DNA from 2 places in the Rhizobacter sp. P2_G4 genome. Region 2 is predicted to be linked to the other one. Evidence: riboswitches for the same ligand, from Rfam matches in the RefSeq annotation. Region 2 holds a riboswitch; the other holds the start of a gene.

Region 1 (7,515 bases), on a different contig from region 2:
CGAGTGAGCGCGCAAGGCTGGTGGCGCCAGGTCTCTCGACTCCTCTGAAGGGGGCGTACGTTTCACCAGTTTCTGGACGCGGGTGGGCCGTTCTGGCACTTCGGAGGACGGTTCGGCGGGGGTAGACGCCTGCGGTCGTGCCGCCGTGCCGCTGCTGCCGATGCGTACCGCTCGGCCGCTCGGGCAGCGGACCGGCGAATCGACGAGGCTCTTGGAGCCATCCCCTTCACACCGGTAGATATCTCCCGCCTGGGCTGCTTGCGCGCCAGCGAGCAGTCCGCACGTGGACAGGGCGAGGACCCAGTAGCGCTCCTTCATGAACTCACGACCCTCCAACGCTGAACTCGGCTCCGCTGTACTGCCCCTGGAACGTGCGGATCTCCAGAGGGCCGACGTATTGCTGCACTTCCTGCCGCCACCGCATGTGCTCGGCGCTCCCGACCTTGTAAGCGTAGGTGGTGCCCATTCGCATCACCGGCACGTCAGACAGCCCAATGACGGTCGAAGGCTCATAGCCACTGACCACAACAGCGGAGATCCTCGCACCGGTGTTGACGACGATCCAGCGAACGGATTCGTAGGAAGACAGGGCTAATACCAGCGGCCGAGGAGACGGACGCACGATGACCCGGATCGTGCGGGTGGCACGCGTGCTGCCGGTGCCTTCGTACACACCGACCATGTGGACCATGGCGTCTCGCGGCAGGCCTGGCAATCCGAGGGGCGCTTGCGTACCAGTTCCCCGGGCCGCCGCGCCTGCCGCGCGGGCCGCCTCGGCCGCTGCGGCTGCGGCGTGTTCGTAGGGCGTTGTTGCGGCCGGGACCTGCCGAGACTCGGCCTGCGCCTGCAGCTTTGTCAGCTGCACTTGCAACTCGTATTCACCGGCCACCTGGTCCAGCGGCACCGGCTCGCGCGTGGTCTTGACCTCGTCTGCGATCCAGGCCTCCTGGCCCCGACGCATGAACCCCGGTCGGTCGCCGGTCTGGATCAGCAGGCCCCACATGCCGGCGGAGTCGATAGGCGCCACCGCCTGGGTGGTGACATCGAAGACCCATGGGTTGGAGCGGATGCGATTCGTGAGGTCGAGCGAGTCGACCAGCAAGCGGCTCTCGTCCAGTTTGGCGAAGGTGGCGCCGAAGGTAGGTGAGGTACGCCAGATACCGCTCTCGCCACTTTCGAGGTTCAGCCAGCCAATATGGGGGCTGGAGGCGAACACCACGAGCTTGCCTTGCTGCATGGGAACCGGGTGCCCTGAGGTGATGCCGGAGCCGTCAGTGATGCGCAGCTTGCGTACTTCAGTCGCCTGCAGGCCGGCAGGGGTGCGTTGGTGTTCCATGAGCACCAGCTCCCGTCCGCTGCCAAGCAATGTGCGCGCGGGTGAGCCGGGCAGGTTAGCGGCGAAGGAGGCGTTGCGTGCAGCAAGCGGGTGCTGCACCAGCGTACCGGTGAGGCCATCAGCCAGCGTTGTCGCACCGTCTCGCTCGGCGAGCAAGAAACCCGTGACGTCGGGCAGCCAAGTAAGCAGGTTCTGACTGCTGGGGACATCCCAAATGCGGTGTCCGTTGCTGGTGTCGTAGAACGTGACGCCTTGGCCCATAGGCTGCTGGAGCGCCAGCACTCGCCCGTTTGGCGAAAGGTGACTTGCCCACGAACTCGTCATCATGCGAGGCAACTTTGCAATGACCGCACCGCTGGGCAGTTCGACCACGGTGGCGTCGCCAGTGACGTCGCGCAGCACAGCCACGCCAGCATTGCTGGCGAAGGTGCCGTAGTTGATCGAACCGAGCGTCCCTTTGGGCAGCGGCGAGCTGAGGCCGACCTGCTTGAGCGGGCGCAGTGGTGGCCGTGACATCAGCTGGCCGATAGTCCGCACACCGAGGAATGCCTGCATGGCCAGGTCCTGCGTCTGGAAGCACGCTTGATCGAGGCCCAGTGCTCTGACCGATGCGACCGAAGCAAGGCGGCTGATTGACACCTGCTGAGAGCAGGAGAGTGCGCGTAATGTTGTCCGCGAGTCCATTTGGCCGCGGACGGTATCGGCCTGCTTCGCGTCGTCAGCCAGCAGGCCGAGCAGGCGCTCGCGCGCAGCCTGAACTTCGGGGGGGAACGGATAGGCCGCGTTCACTTTGGCGGCCACTGGCATGGCGGCTTCTTCGATTCGAGCGCAACCGGATAACACAGCGACAAACGCGCATGTCGTCAAGATCAACGAAGTCTTCACTTGGCGCCTCCCTCATCTACTTATGGTGGCCGCCATTGTGGCGATCTTTACCCGGGCGACAGGCCGAGTCGACGGCAAATTTCGATCGAAGCTGCGGACTGGTTCATCGTGTACAGGTGCAGCCCCGGTGCGCCGCCGGCAATAAGCTTCTCGCACAGCGCACTGACCACGTCCAGCCCGAAGGCCTTGATCGATGCCGTGTCGTCGCCGAAGCTCTGCAGACGCAGGCGGATCCAGCGTGGGATCTCGGCGCCCGACGAGTCGGCGAAGCGGATGATGCCGGCCGAGTTGATGATGGGCATGATGCCCGGCACCACGGGGATGTCGGCGCCCAGCTTGCGCGATTCGTCGACGAAGCGGAAGTACGCGTCGGCGTTGAAGAAGAACTGGGTGATGGCTGCGTTGGCACCGGCGCGGACCTTGGCGAGGTAGGCCTGCATGTCGGCCTCGGGCGAGCGCGCCTGCGGGTGCATCTCGGGATAGGCCGCCACCTCGATGTGGAAGTGGCTGCCGGTCGATTCGCGGATGAAGCCGATCAGCTCAGATGCGTAGCGGAACTCGCCGAAACTGCCGTAGCCGCTGGGCAGGTCGCCGCGCAGCGCCACGATGCGGCGGATGCCGGCGGTCTTGAACTGCGCGAGCTTCTCGGTGATCGACTCGCGGTTGGCGCCGATGCAGGTGAAGTGCGAGGCCGCTTCCACGCCCTCGGCAAGGATGGCCTGCACCGCGGCAAAGGTGCCGTCTTGCGTGGAGCCGCCGGCACCGTAGGTCACCGAGCAGAACTGCGGCTTCAGCGCATAGAGCTGCTGGCGCACGGCGGCGAGCTTGGTGACGCCTTCGGGCGTCTTGGGGGGGAAGAACTCCAGGCTCAGGGGAAGACGTTGCGTGCTCATGCCTAACTCTCTTGTCAGTCAATAACCCGTTCGGGCTGAGGTATCGAAGCTTGTTCAGGCCGCGCAGGGCTTCGATACCTCAGCCCGAACGGTTGTTGGGATGTGGCGTGGTCGTCAGGCGGGCTGCTTCGCCCACACGAAGAATTCGGTGTTGCCGTTGCCGCCCTTGATCGGGCTCTCGAAGTACTTTTGCACCTTCAGGCCCAGGCCCTTGCAGGCCTGCCAGAGGCGGGTCTCGACTTCGGCGAAGTGCACCTTGTCTTTCACGATGCCGCCCTTGCCGATCTGCGCCGGCTGCAGCTCGAACTGCGGCTTCACCAGCACCAGCAAGTGGCCGCCCGGCGCGAGGTACTCGACCATGGTCGGCAGCACGTGCGTGGAGGTAATGAACGACAGGTCGGCGGTGACGAAGCCGAAGCTGTGCGGCGTGTTGGCAGCCTCGAAGGCCGTGCCTGTCACGTCGCGGCCGTTGATGCCTTCGAAGCACACCACGCGCTCATCGGCCTGCAGCTTCGGGTGCAGCTGACCGTGGCCCACGTCGATGCCGACCACGCGCTTCGCGCCGGCCTGCAGCAGCGCATCGGTGAAGCCACCGGTGCTCTGGCCGAGGTCGAGGCAATCGAGCCCGTTGACGTCGATGCCGCAATGCTTCAACGCGCCCTCGAGCTTGAGCCCGCCGCGCGATACGAAGCGAAGCTCCGCGTCGTCGGTGATCTCGATCTCGCAGCCTTCGGGCACGTCGAGCCCCGCCTTGTTGACGACGGCCCAGCCCTTGGGGCCAAGCCAGCGCACGGCGTTGCGCTCGATCAGGCGCTGTGCCGCCGAGCGGGTCGGCACGAGGCCTTGTTGAAGCAGAAGTTGGTCAGCGCGCATGGGTACCTTTGAGAGAACAGATCGGGCCAGCGCGACGCGCTGGGCCCGATATCCAGCAACTCGCCGCGGAACGGGTTTCCCGGCCGCAGGCGAGGCGCCCCTCGGGGGCAGGAGCGCAGCGACTGGGGGGCTTAATACCGATACGTATCAGGCTTGTACGGGCCTTGCTTTGGCACGCCGATGTACGCGGCTTGCTCGTCAGTCAGCTCCGTCAGCATCGCGCCGACCTTCTTCAGGTGCAGGCGAGCGACCTTCTCATCGAGGTGCTTGGGCAGCACGTACACCTTGCCGATGTCGTACGAATCGCTGTGCGTGAACAGCTCGATCTGCGCGATCGTCTGGTTCGCGAACGAGCTGCTCATCACGAAGCTCGGGTGGCCCGTGCCGCAGCCCAGGTTCACCAGGCGGCCCTTGGCCAGCATGATGATGCGCTTGCCGTCCGGGAAGATCACGTGGTCGACCTGCGGCTTGATCTCTTCCCAGGTGTACTTCTCGAGCGACGCGATGTCGATCTCGTTGTCGAAGTGGCCGATGTTGCAGACGATGGCCTGGTCCTTCATGGCCTTCATGTGGTCGTGCGTGATGATCGACTTGTTGCCGGTGGTCGTCACGAAGATGTCGGCCTTGTCGGCGGCGTACTCCATGGTCACGACCTTGTAGCCTTCCATCGCGGCCTGCAGGGCGTTGATGGGGTCGATCTCGGTCACCCACACCTGGGCGCTCAGGGCGCGCAGGGCTTGGGCAGAGCCCTTGCCCACGTCGCCGTAGCCTGCGACCACGGCCACCTTGCCGGCGATCATCACGTCGGTCGCACGCTTGATGCCGTCGACCAGCGACTCGCGGCAGCCGTACAGGTTGTCGAACTTGCTCTTGGTGACGCTGTCGTTCACGTTGATGGCGCGGAAGGGCAGCGTGCCCTTGGCGCTCATTTCCTTCAGGCGGTGCACCCCCGTCGTCGTCTCTTCAGTGACGCCGATGATCTGCGCGGCCTTGCGGGTGTACCAGGTCGGGTCGACGGCGAGCTTGGCCTTGATGGCGGCAAACAGGCAGGTCTCTTCTTCGCTGGACGGCTTGCTGATGACCGATGCGTCCTTCTCGGCCTTCTGGCCGAGGATCATCAACAGCGTGGCGTCGCCGCCGTCGTCGAGGATCATGTTCGGGCCTTCACCTTCAGAGCCCTTGGGGCCGAAGTCGAAGATGCGGTGGGTGAAGTCCCAGTACTCGGTCAGCGTCTCGCCCTTGTGCGCGAACACCGGCGTGCCCTTTTCGGCCAGTGCTGCAGCAGCGTGGTCTTGGGTCGAGAAGATGTTGCACGAGGCCCAGCGCACCGAGGCGCCGAGCGCTTGCAGCGTCTCGACCAGCACGGCGGTCTGGATGGTCATGTGGATGCTGCCGGTGATGCGTGCACCCTTGAGCGGCTGGCTCTTGGTGAACTCTTCGCGGATGGCCATCAGGCCGGGCATCTCGGTTTGGGCGATCTTGATTTCCTTGCGGCCCCAGGCGGCAAGGGACAGGTCGCGCACGGCGTGGTCGGTGTTGAGAACGGCGTTCATGTCAGGCTCCAGTCGATCAAGGAACCCGCACGCGGATCACAACAGGGGAAGTTCATCGACTCACCCACGAAGAACCAGCATGCGGGTGAGCGCAGTTGCAAGTGGCACGTTTGCCACTTTTCCGAGCCTGGGGCACACGCGCCATGTGGCGACTCGTGCCTTGCAACGCTCCTCGGAAAGTGGGGCGAATTGTAGTTCAGCACCCGGTCGATATCCAGGTCGTATTTCGCTATCACCCTCTCGCCAGTCTGCTTGACAGAGAATTTGCCGACCGGCTGGTTCCGGCCAGCCACACGAGGAAAGTTCATGCCTGACCTTCGTCCACGCCTTTGGGCCGAGCTGCCTGCCGAAGCGGCACGCGCTGTCACGGGCGTGCTGACCGACATCGACGACACGCTCACCACCCAGGGGGCGATCACACCCGATGCTCTGGCCGCGTTGCGGCGCTTGCGCGATGCCGGCCTGCCGGTCATTGCGATCACTGGCCGGCCGATGGGCTGGAGCATTCCATTCGCACACGCGTGGCCGGTGAATGCGATCGTGGCCGAGAACGGCTCGGTGGCGCTGTTCTGCGAAGGCGAGGTGCTGCACACCGAGTATTCGCAAGACGAGGCAACGCGCGAACACAACGCGCGCCGCCTGCGCGAAGTCGCGCAGCGTGTGCTGCGCGAGGTGCCGGGCGCCACGCTGTCGCAAGACAGCGCCGGCCGTGTGACCGACATCGCCATCGACCACAGCGAGTTCGCGCAACTGAGCACGGCGCAGATCGACGAGGTGGTGAAGGTGATGCGCGCCGAAGGCATGAATGCCACGGTGAGCTCGATCCACATCAACGGCTGGTTCGGCGACCACACCAAGCTCAGTGGCGCGCGCTGGGCCGTGCAGCGCCTGTTCGGCCGGCAGATCGATTCGGAACTAGCGGAGTGGGTCTACGTGGGTGACTCCACCAACGACCAGCTGATGTTCGGCCACTTCCCTCTGAGCGTCGGCGTGGCGAACGTGCTGCAGTTCAGCGCTCAGCTGCGCACCTGGCCAGCCTACATCACGCAGGGCGAACGCGGCGCAGGCTTTGCCGAAGTGGCCGAGACCGTGCTGTCTGCAAGAGCCGCGCGATGAGTTGACTAGCGCGCGAGCGGCACGCGCACCGTGTTCAGCCCGTCGGACAGGCTGAACTCAAAGCTGCCGCCGGCCGGCACGCTCGCCAACGGCAGCGACGCGGTGCCGCCTTGCAGGTCTTGCGCGAGCGTCGAACGCTGGGCACCGACGTGCGTGACCGTGAGATAGGGGTAGCGAGTGGCGTCCCAGCTCAGCTGCAGCGTGCCGTTCTTCTCTGTGACTTGCACCTGCGGCTTCGTGCTGGCTGCGCGTTCGGTTGCCTGGGTCGTGGATGCGGCCGTCGCCTTGGCTTCGCTTTGCAGCAGCGTCTGGCCATCTTTGAGGATGGTCATGCTGAAGATCGTGCCGGGGTGCGGGATGGTGAAGCCGAAGCGTTGGCTCGCGATGTGGTCGATCTGCTTGGTGGCAAACGAGTATTCCATCGTGCCTTGCGCGGAGACGATGCGCAGCAGGTAGGGCCCGGCGCTTGGCAGGCGCGCTTCGCCGTAGAGGGACTTGAGCGGCGTGAGGCCGACCTTGCCCGACTCGATCTGCCCGCTGACCAGCAACAGCTCTTGGGGGCCGGAGGCGACGCTGGCCGACGCCGCCTTCTCGGACTTCGCCGAGGGTGTGATGAAGACCTGCACCTTGCGGTAGTTGTAGTCGGAGAAGGTGTCTCCGCTGCAGTAGCTCATGATGTCGTGGATGTCGGTCTTCCTCGGGTCGATGAAGGTCTTGGACTCTGCGTTGTAGCCCCAGATGTAGCGGCCGGACGCGCCCAGTGTGGCATCGGCGTACGGGTACTGCGGGTCGGCGTCGCTCGGGCCACCGCAGGGGGCGTGCGCCAGGTCGAGGTTGTGGCCGATCTCATGGGTCATGG
Region 2 (7,515 bases):
TGCGCGCGGGCTCGCGGCTCGAACGCACCGGCATGGTCGAGAACCTGATCTCCGAGCACAACATCACCGACCTGGCCGATCTGATGAAGGTCAGCGAGCAGCTGCCGCCGGTGCTGATGCGCCACTACGAGGGCCCGTCCGACCTGATGGCGGTGTTCACACGGCCGGCCACGCGCAGCGAGCTGAACCCTGAAGACTTCCATTTCGTCGGCGTCGACCAGCAGGTGCTGACCTCGCTGTTGCGCAACGCGGTCGCGCGCAAGGCGCCTGGTGTCAACGTGCTGCTCTACGGCCCGCCCGGCACCGGCAAGACCGAGCTGGCCAAGGTGGCGGCGCAAGCGGCTGGCCTCGAGCTGTACGAAGTGGAGTACGCCGACCGCGACGGCAACTCGCTGAGCGGCCGAGACCGTTACCGCTCGCTGCAGATCAGCCAGGTGTTCCTGAAGAGCAGCCCGCAGGTCGCTCTGTTGTTCGACGAAGTGGAAGACGTGTTCCCGCCGATCTCGACCGATGCCGCGCAGCTGATGGCCCGGCTCGACACCGGCGACGGCGCGCTGTCGGGCAGCGTGAGCGGCAAGGCCTGGGTCAACCAGATTCTCGAGACCAACCCGGTGCCGGTGATCTGGGTCACCAACCGCATCGAGCAGATCGACCCGGCATTTCGCCGCCGCTTCCAGTACCACCTTGAACTGAAGAGCCCGCCGCCCGGCGCACGTGAAGCGCTCGTCACGCGGGCGCTCGACGGTGTGAGCGTCTCGGCCGACTTCGCAGCGCGACTGGCGGAGCGCAAGGGGCTCACGCCGGCGCAGGTACGCACCGCCGTGAAGTTCGCCAAGCTGGCAGCCGATGAGGTGGCCGGCACGACGATGGAATCGCTGATCGAGCGCCAGTTGGGCAACGCTGACAAGGCGCTCGGCAGCACCAGCAACGAGCGTGGTGCACGCCGTGTGGTCACTCAGTACGACCTGAGCCTGGTGCACACCGAATCGCGCTTCGAGTTGCCGCGCATCATCGAGGCACTGCGCCGCAAGGGCTATGGCACCTTGTGCTTCCACGGCCCGCCCGGCACCGGCAAGACAGCGCTCGCCGAGCACATCGCGCAGCAGCTGCAGCGGCCGTTGATGATCCGCCAGGCGTCTGACCTGGTGAGCAAGTACGTCGGCGAAACCGAGACCAACATGGCGCGCATGTTCGACGAGGCGCAGACCGAGCAATCGGTGCTACTGCTCGACGAGGCCGACAGCTTCTTGCGCAGCCGGCGCATGGCCGAGCGCAACTACGAGGTGAGCGAGGTCAACGAGATGCTGCAAGGCATGGAGCGCTTCTCAGGCGTGTTCATCTGCACCACCAACCTGTTCGACGATCTGGATGAAGCGGCGCTGCGGCGCTTCACCTTCAAGATCCGCTTCATGCCGCTGACGGCCGGGCAGCGCGAACGCATGTTCGTCGCCGAGGCCCTGGGCGGCGATGCCAGCCTGCTGAACGCCGAACAGACCGAGCGCTTGCACCGGTTGGACGCGCTGGTGCCGGGCGACTTTGCATCGGTGAAGCGGCAGGTCGATGTACTGGGCGAGGTCTTTTCGCCCGACGAATTCCTGTCGCAGCTCGAGGCCGAGCACCGCGTGAAGCCCGAGGTGCGCCGCCGCAGAGACATCGGGTTCCTGCACTGAACGAGACTTCCGTCACGCCCCAGTAGCAACGCTCAAGCCGCCTCCCGTTCGGCCGATAAAGAACGGACGACCGTGTGGCCGAGGGTTCGATGGAAGAGATATTTCTCGAGTGGAGGTTTCGCGCAGATTTGTGGGCCGCCTCCACAGCCATGGCCATGTTCGCCGCTTATGTGGCGCTCGACCTTGCGCGCGGCGTGTCGTCGCGCCACAACTTCACCGTCTGGCGTTCGCTGGTCGTCGCTGCACTCGCCTTGTCGACCGGCACCTGGGCGACCCATTTCATAGCGATGGCCGGCGAGCCGCTGCCGTTCGCCCGCGGGTATGACGCAGGCATCGCCTTGGGTGCCCTCGGCGTGGCGTTCATGAGTTCACTGATCGGCGTGCACCTCACCGCCCGCCCGCACCTGGGAGCCGTTCGCGTGGTGATCGCCGCGCTGGTGCTCGGCAGCGGCGTGTGCGTCGTGCCCGCCATGGGCCTGTGGGCACTGCAGATCGCACCAGCGGTGCACTGGAAGTGGCTGCTGCTGGCGGCGGGCTGGGCCACGGCCTGTGTCTGTTCGGGCGCAGCCTTGTCCATCGTCGCCAAACTGCGGCGCAGCGCCGCCCACCTGGGCTTCGGCTGGCAGGCGGGCGTGGCGCTCGGGCTGGGCGCCGCCATTGCCGCGGGCAACGCCAGCGTGCTGTACGCCGCGTCGATTCCCGAACTGTCAGTGTCGCTCGCGGCCAACCGCATTGGCGTGGGCACCATGACGGCACTGGCCGCCCTGGGCGTGCCCGCCTTGCTGGGCCTGCTGCTGATGATCTCGCTGCTCGAAGCCCGCTTTCGGCGGCTGCTCAGGCGCACGCGCGAAGAAGTCAAACGTGCAGCCCAGACCGATAAGCTGACCGAGCTGCCCAACCGCACGATGTTCGAGGAATGGCTGCAGGCCGCGGCGATCCGCGCTGACCGTCAGCAACAGAAGCTGGCGCTGCTGTTCATCAATGTCGACGGTCTCAAGGCGGTCAACGAATCCTTCGGCCAGAGCACCGGCGACCAGGTCTTGCGAGAAGTGGCGCAGCGCCTGCGCGCGCTGGCGGGCCCAGGCGATGTCGTGGCTCGAGCCGGAGGCGACGAATTCATGCTGATGCTGGTCGGCAACCCCGGCTCGCAAGAGGCTTCGGAGGCCGCCGTGAATGTGCTCGGCGGCATGAACGAGTTGTGCCGCATTGAAGAACACGAGATCTCGATGTCGTGCTCGGTCGGTGTGGCGATGTACCCGGCGCATGGGTCGCCGACGAAGCTGATCGCCCACGCAGCCGCGGCGATGCGGGCTGCCAAGCACACCGGCGGCGGCGCGCACTGCTTCTTCGAGGAGCGCATGGTGGCCGGCGCGCGCGAGCAAGTCGAGTTGCTGCAGGACCTGCGGCGCGCCATCGCCAACAAGGAGCTCGAGCTCCATTACCAACCGAAGATCCACGCGCCGAGCGGCCAGATCACCGGGGCCGAAGCGCTGATGCGCTGGAAGCACCCGCAGCGCGGCATGATCGGCCCCCACATCTTCATTCCGCTGGCCGAGCGCTATGGCCTGATCAACGCGCTGGGCAACTGGCTGATCGAAGACGTGTGCCGGCAGATCCGCGTGTGGCGCGACCAGGGCCTGCGCATGCGCGTGGCCATCAACCTGTCGGTGCACCAGCTGCGCCAGGTCGACCTCGTCGAGCGCCTTGTCAGCGCTTTGAAGCGCAACAACGTGGAACCTTCGCTGCTGACCTGCGAGATCACCGAATCGTCCGCGATGGACGACACGCGCGCCACGCTGCTGATGATCGAGCGGCTCTCAGCCATTGGCGTGCACCTGTCGATCGACGATTTCGGCACCGGCTATTCATCGTTGAGCTACCTGCGCCAACTGGCCGCCGAGGAGCTCAAGATCGACCGCAGCTTCGTGCTCGACCTCGAAACCAGCGCCGACGCTCGGGCCATCGTCGACGCCGTCGTGAAGTTGGCCCAGGCCCTCGGCCTGAAGGTGGTGGCCGAAGGCGTGGAGACCGAGCAGCAGCAGGAGATCCTGCGCAGCCTCGGCTGCAACGAGCTGCAGGGCTACCTGTTCGCCAAACCGATGCCGGCCGCCGCGCTGGCCTTGTGGGCCATGAACGACGATGGTCCGCGCGCGCTCGATTTCCGCCCCTCGCTCTTCGGAGACACCTTGTCTCAGACCGTTGCGACCTAACTCGCTGCAATGCAGGGGCTTGACAGCGTTTCTACAATCACGAGATGAACGCTTCCGTCTACACCCGCGCCGCCGCGCTGCCCCAGATCCTCAAGAACCGCATCGCCATCCTCGACGGTGCGATGGGCACGATGATCCAGCGCTACAAGCTGACCGAGGCCGACTACCGCGGCGAGCGTTTCAAGGACCACCCCAAGGACCTGAAGGGCAACAACGAGCTGCTGCAGTTCACACGGCCCGATGTGATCACCGAGATCCATGAGCAGTACCTCGCCGCCGGGGCCGATCTGATCGAGACCAACACCTTCGGCGCCACCAGCGTGGCCCAGGAAGACTACGGCTTAGCCCATGTGGCACGCGAGATGAACGTGGCCGGCGCCCGACTCGCGCGCGCCGCCTGCGACAAGTACAGCACCCCCGACAAGCCGCGCTACGTGGCCGGCGCCCTCGGCCCGACACCCAAGACCGCGAGCATCAGCCCCGACGTGAACGACCCGGCGGCGCGCAACGTGAGCTTCGACGCGTTGAAAGACGCCTACTACGAGCAGGCCGAGGCTTTGCTCGAAGGTGGCGCCGACCTGTTCCTGGTCGAGACCATCTTCGACACGCTGAATGCCAAAGCCGCCATCTTCGCGCTCGACGAGTTGATGGAGGCCACCGGCGAGCGCCTGCCGGTCATCATCTCGGGCACCGTGACCGACGCCTCGGGGCGCATCCTCTCGGGCCAGACGGTGAGCGCCTTCTGGCACAGCGTGCGCCACGCCAAGCCGCTGGCCGTAGGCTTGAACTGCGCACTCGGCGCGGCGCTGATGCGGCCTTACATCGAAGAGCTGGCCAAGGTGGCCGGCGACACCTTCATCAGCTGCTATCCGAACGCCGGTCTGCCCAACCCGATGAGCGACACCGGCTTCGATGAGACGCCCGACATCACCGGCGGGCTGGTCGAAGAATTCGCGAAAGCAGGCTTCCTGAACATCGCCGGCGGCTGCTGCGGCACGACACCGGAGCACATCGCAGAGATAGCCAAGCGTGTGGCGGCGTACCGCCCGCGCAGCCGACACGATCCGTTGTTCGGCGCGCTCATGGCGGCCTGAGCAGGTCAGAGACTCTCGGCCCATGTCGGCCGAGGCCTTGGCTCTTTACTTCGACGCCGAGGCGCCTGGCTTGGCCTTCTCGCCGACCAGAATTTCCACCCGCCGATTGGTGGCCCGCCCGGCCTCGTCGTCGTTGCTGGCCAATGGGTCGCGCGAGCCGCGGCCCGCCACCGCAATCCGCACCGGCGACATGCCGCGTGCCACCAGCCAATCGCGCGTGCTGGCCGCGCGGTCGAGCGAGAGCGCGTCATTGGCTGCAGCGGCACCCTTGGAGTCGGTGTGGCCGACGATGCGCACTTCGGCCGCCGGCACGCCACGCAGCGCAACGACGATCTTGTCGAGCACGGCCGTCGCGCCGGGCTTCAGCGCCGAGCGGTTGGGCTGGAAGGCCAGGTCGCCCGGCAACGTGATCCACAGGCGCTCGTCGGTAGTCTTGGCCAAAGACACGCCGCTGCCGCTGAGCGCGTTGCTGAGCTGGCGTTCTGCGGCTTCCATCTGCGGCGACCAGCCGCGGGCATCAGGCGACGGCGCCTGCCCGTAGACCGGCCCCGGTGCGGAGCCCGGCACCGAGGTGACGACCGGTGGCACCGGCACCACCTTGGGCGGCGGAGCGGCGCAACCGGCCAGCAGGGAAGCGAGGAGGGCGAGTCTCAGGACAGGATGCTGCAGCATGGTCTTGTGATTTTGTCGTGGCCAGCCATTGGAACCGCTGAACACCCCGAACACGCCAAGGGGGTCTCTTGGGGTTGTAACGAGCTGCTGACTGGCCAATTTCACGGATCGAACGAGCCGCGGACGCTTAAAATCGACAGCTTCCAAGGAGCGTTGCGACGGTGCCCATCTCTTCCGGGTGCCGCCAGGCTTGGAAGCTCGCAACGACGCTCGCCCCTGCATGCCCCGGTGTACCGCACCGCTACCGCATGCGCTGCGGGTGAGCACCGCAGCGCATGCCGAGTCTGATGCTGCCATGACCGCCACGCCCGCTGCCCGCCCCGTTCCAGCCGTTCCGCCGATGAAGCTCTCGGGGCTCGAGCCCGTGCTCATCGGCGAGGGCAGCCTGTTCGTCAACATCGGCGAGCGCACCAATGTCACCGGCTCCAAGGCCTTTGCACGCCTCATCCTCAACGGCCAGTTCGAAGAAGCCCTGGCGGTCGCGCGCCAACAAGTGGAAAACGGCGCCCAGGTGATCGACATCAACATGGACGAGGCCATGCTCGACAGCAAGGCTGCCATGGTCCGATTCCTGAACCTGATCGCAAGCGAGCCCGAGATCGCGCGCGTGCCGATCATGATCGACAGCTCGAAGTGGGAGGTGATCGAAGCCGGCCTCAAGTGCATTCAGGGCAAGGGCATCGTCAACTCCATCTCGATGAAAGAAGGCGTGGAGCAGTTCAAGCACCAGGCCAAGCTGGTGCGCCGCTACGGTGCCGCGGCGGTGGTGATGGCCTTCGACGAGAAGGGCCAGGCCGACACCTTCGAACGCAAGATCGAGATCTGCGAGCGCGCGTACCGCATGCTGGTCGACGAGATCGGCTTCCCGCCCGAAGACATCATCTTCGACCCCAACATCTTCGCCATTGCCACCGGCATCGAGGAGCACGACAACTACGCGGTCGACTTCATCAACGCCACGCGCTGGATCAAAGAGAACTTACCGGGCGCCAAGGTCTCGGGCGGCGTCAGCAACGTGAGCTTCAGCTTCCGCGGCAACGACCCGGTGCGCGAAGCCATCCACACCGTGTTTCTGTACCACGCGATCAAGGCGGGCATGGACATGGGCATCGTCAACGCCGGCATGGTCGGCGTGTACGACGACCTGGAGCCGGTGCTGCGCGAGCGCGTGGAAGACGTGGTGCTGAACCGCCGCTCCGATGCGGGTGAGCGCCTGGTCGAAGTGGCCGAGAGCGCCAAAGGCGCCGCCAAGGACGACAGCGCCAAGCTCGCCTGGCGCGCCAAGCCGGTCGACGAACGCCTCAGCCATGCGCTGGTCCACGGCATCAACGACTTCATCACCGAAGACACCGAAGAGGTCTACCAGCGCATCAAGGCCGCTGGCGGCCGGCCGCTGCATGTGATTGAAGGGCCGTTGATGGACGGCATGAACGTCGTCGGCGACCTCTTTGGCCAGGGCAAGATGTTCCTGCCGCAGGTGGTGAAGAGCGCCCGCGTGATGAAGCAGGCCGTGGCCCACCTGCTGCCCTACATCGAAGAAGAGAAGCGCCTGCTGATCGACGCCGGCGGTGAAGCCAAGGCCAAGGGCAAGATCATCATCGCGACCGTGAAGGGCGACGTGCACGACATCGGCAAGAACATCGTCACCGTCGTGCTCCAGTGCAATAACTTCGAGGTGGTGAACATGGGCGTGATGGTGCCGTGCCAGGACATCCTGGCACGCGCCAAGGTGGAGGGCGCTGACATCATCGGTCTGTCGGGCCTGATCACGCCGAGCCTCGAAGAAATGCAGCACGTCGCCGGCGAAATGCAGCGCGACGACTACTTCCGCATCAAGAAGATTCCGCTGCTGATCGGCGGCGCCACCAC

What was found. Region 2 has a riboswitch for S-adenosylhomocysteine ahead of metH (methionine synthase). Riboswitches for the same ligand answer to the same signal wherever they lie in the genome.
Region 1: linked by a shared signal. The riboswitch ahead of ahcY (adenosylhomocysteinase) and the one ahead of metH (methionine synthase) in region 2 are both predicted to bind S-adenosylhomocysteine.

The regions. Positions count from the first base shown of each region.
Region 1 is NZ_JBFUFG010000010.1:157,227-164,741, reverse strand. It holds gene AC1DYS_RS26520 (hypothetical protein) at 323-2,143, opposite strand; gene metF (methylenetetrahydrofolate reductase [NAD(P)H]) at 2,269-3,114, opposite strand; gene AC1DYS_RS26510 (TlyA family RNA methyltransferase) at 3,229-3,987, opposite strand; gene ahcY (adenosylhomocysteinase) at 4,119-5,540, opposite strand; S-adenosyl-L-homocysteine riboswitch at 5,621-5,720, opposite strand; gene AC1DYS_RS26500 (HAD family hydrolase) at 5,847-6,656, shown strand; gene AC1DYS_RS26495 (M66 family metalloprotease) at 6,662-7,515, opposite strand, start outside.
Region 2 is NZ_JBFUFG010000001.1:1,192,317-1,199,831, reverse strand. It holds gene AC1DYS_RS05660 (ATP-binding protein) at 1-1,670, shown strand, start outside; gene AC1DYS_RS05655 (putative bifunctional diguanylate cyclase/phosphodiesterase) at 1,820-3,880, shown strand; gene AC1DYS_RS05650 (homocysteine S-methyltransferase family protein) at 3,925-4,974, shown strand; gene AC1DYS_RS05645 (OmpA family protein) at 5,020-5,646, opposite strand; S-adenosyl-L-homocysteine riboswitch at 5,786-5,865, shown strand; gene metH (methionine synthase) at 5,867-7,515, shown strand, end outside.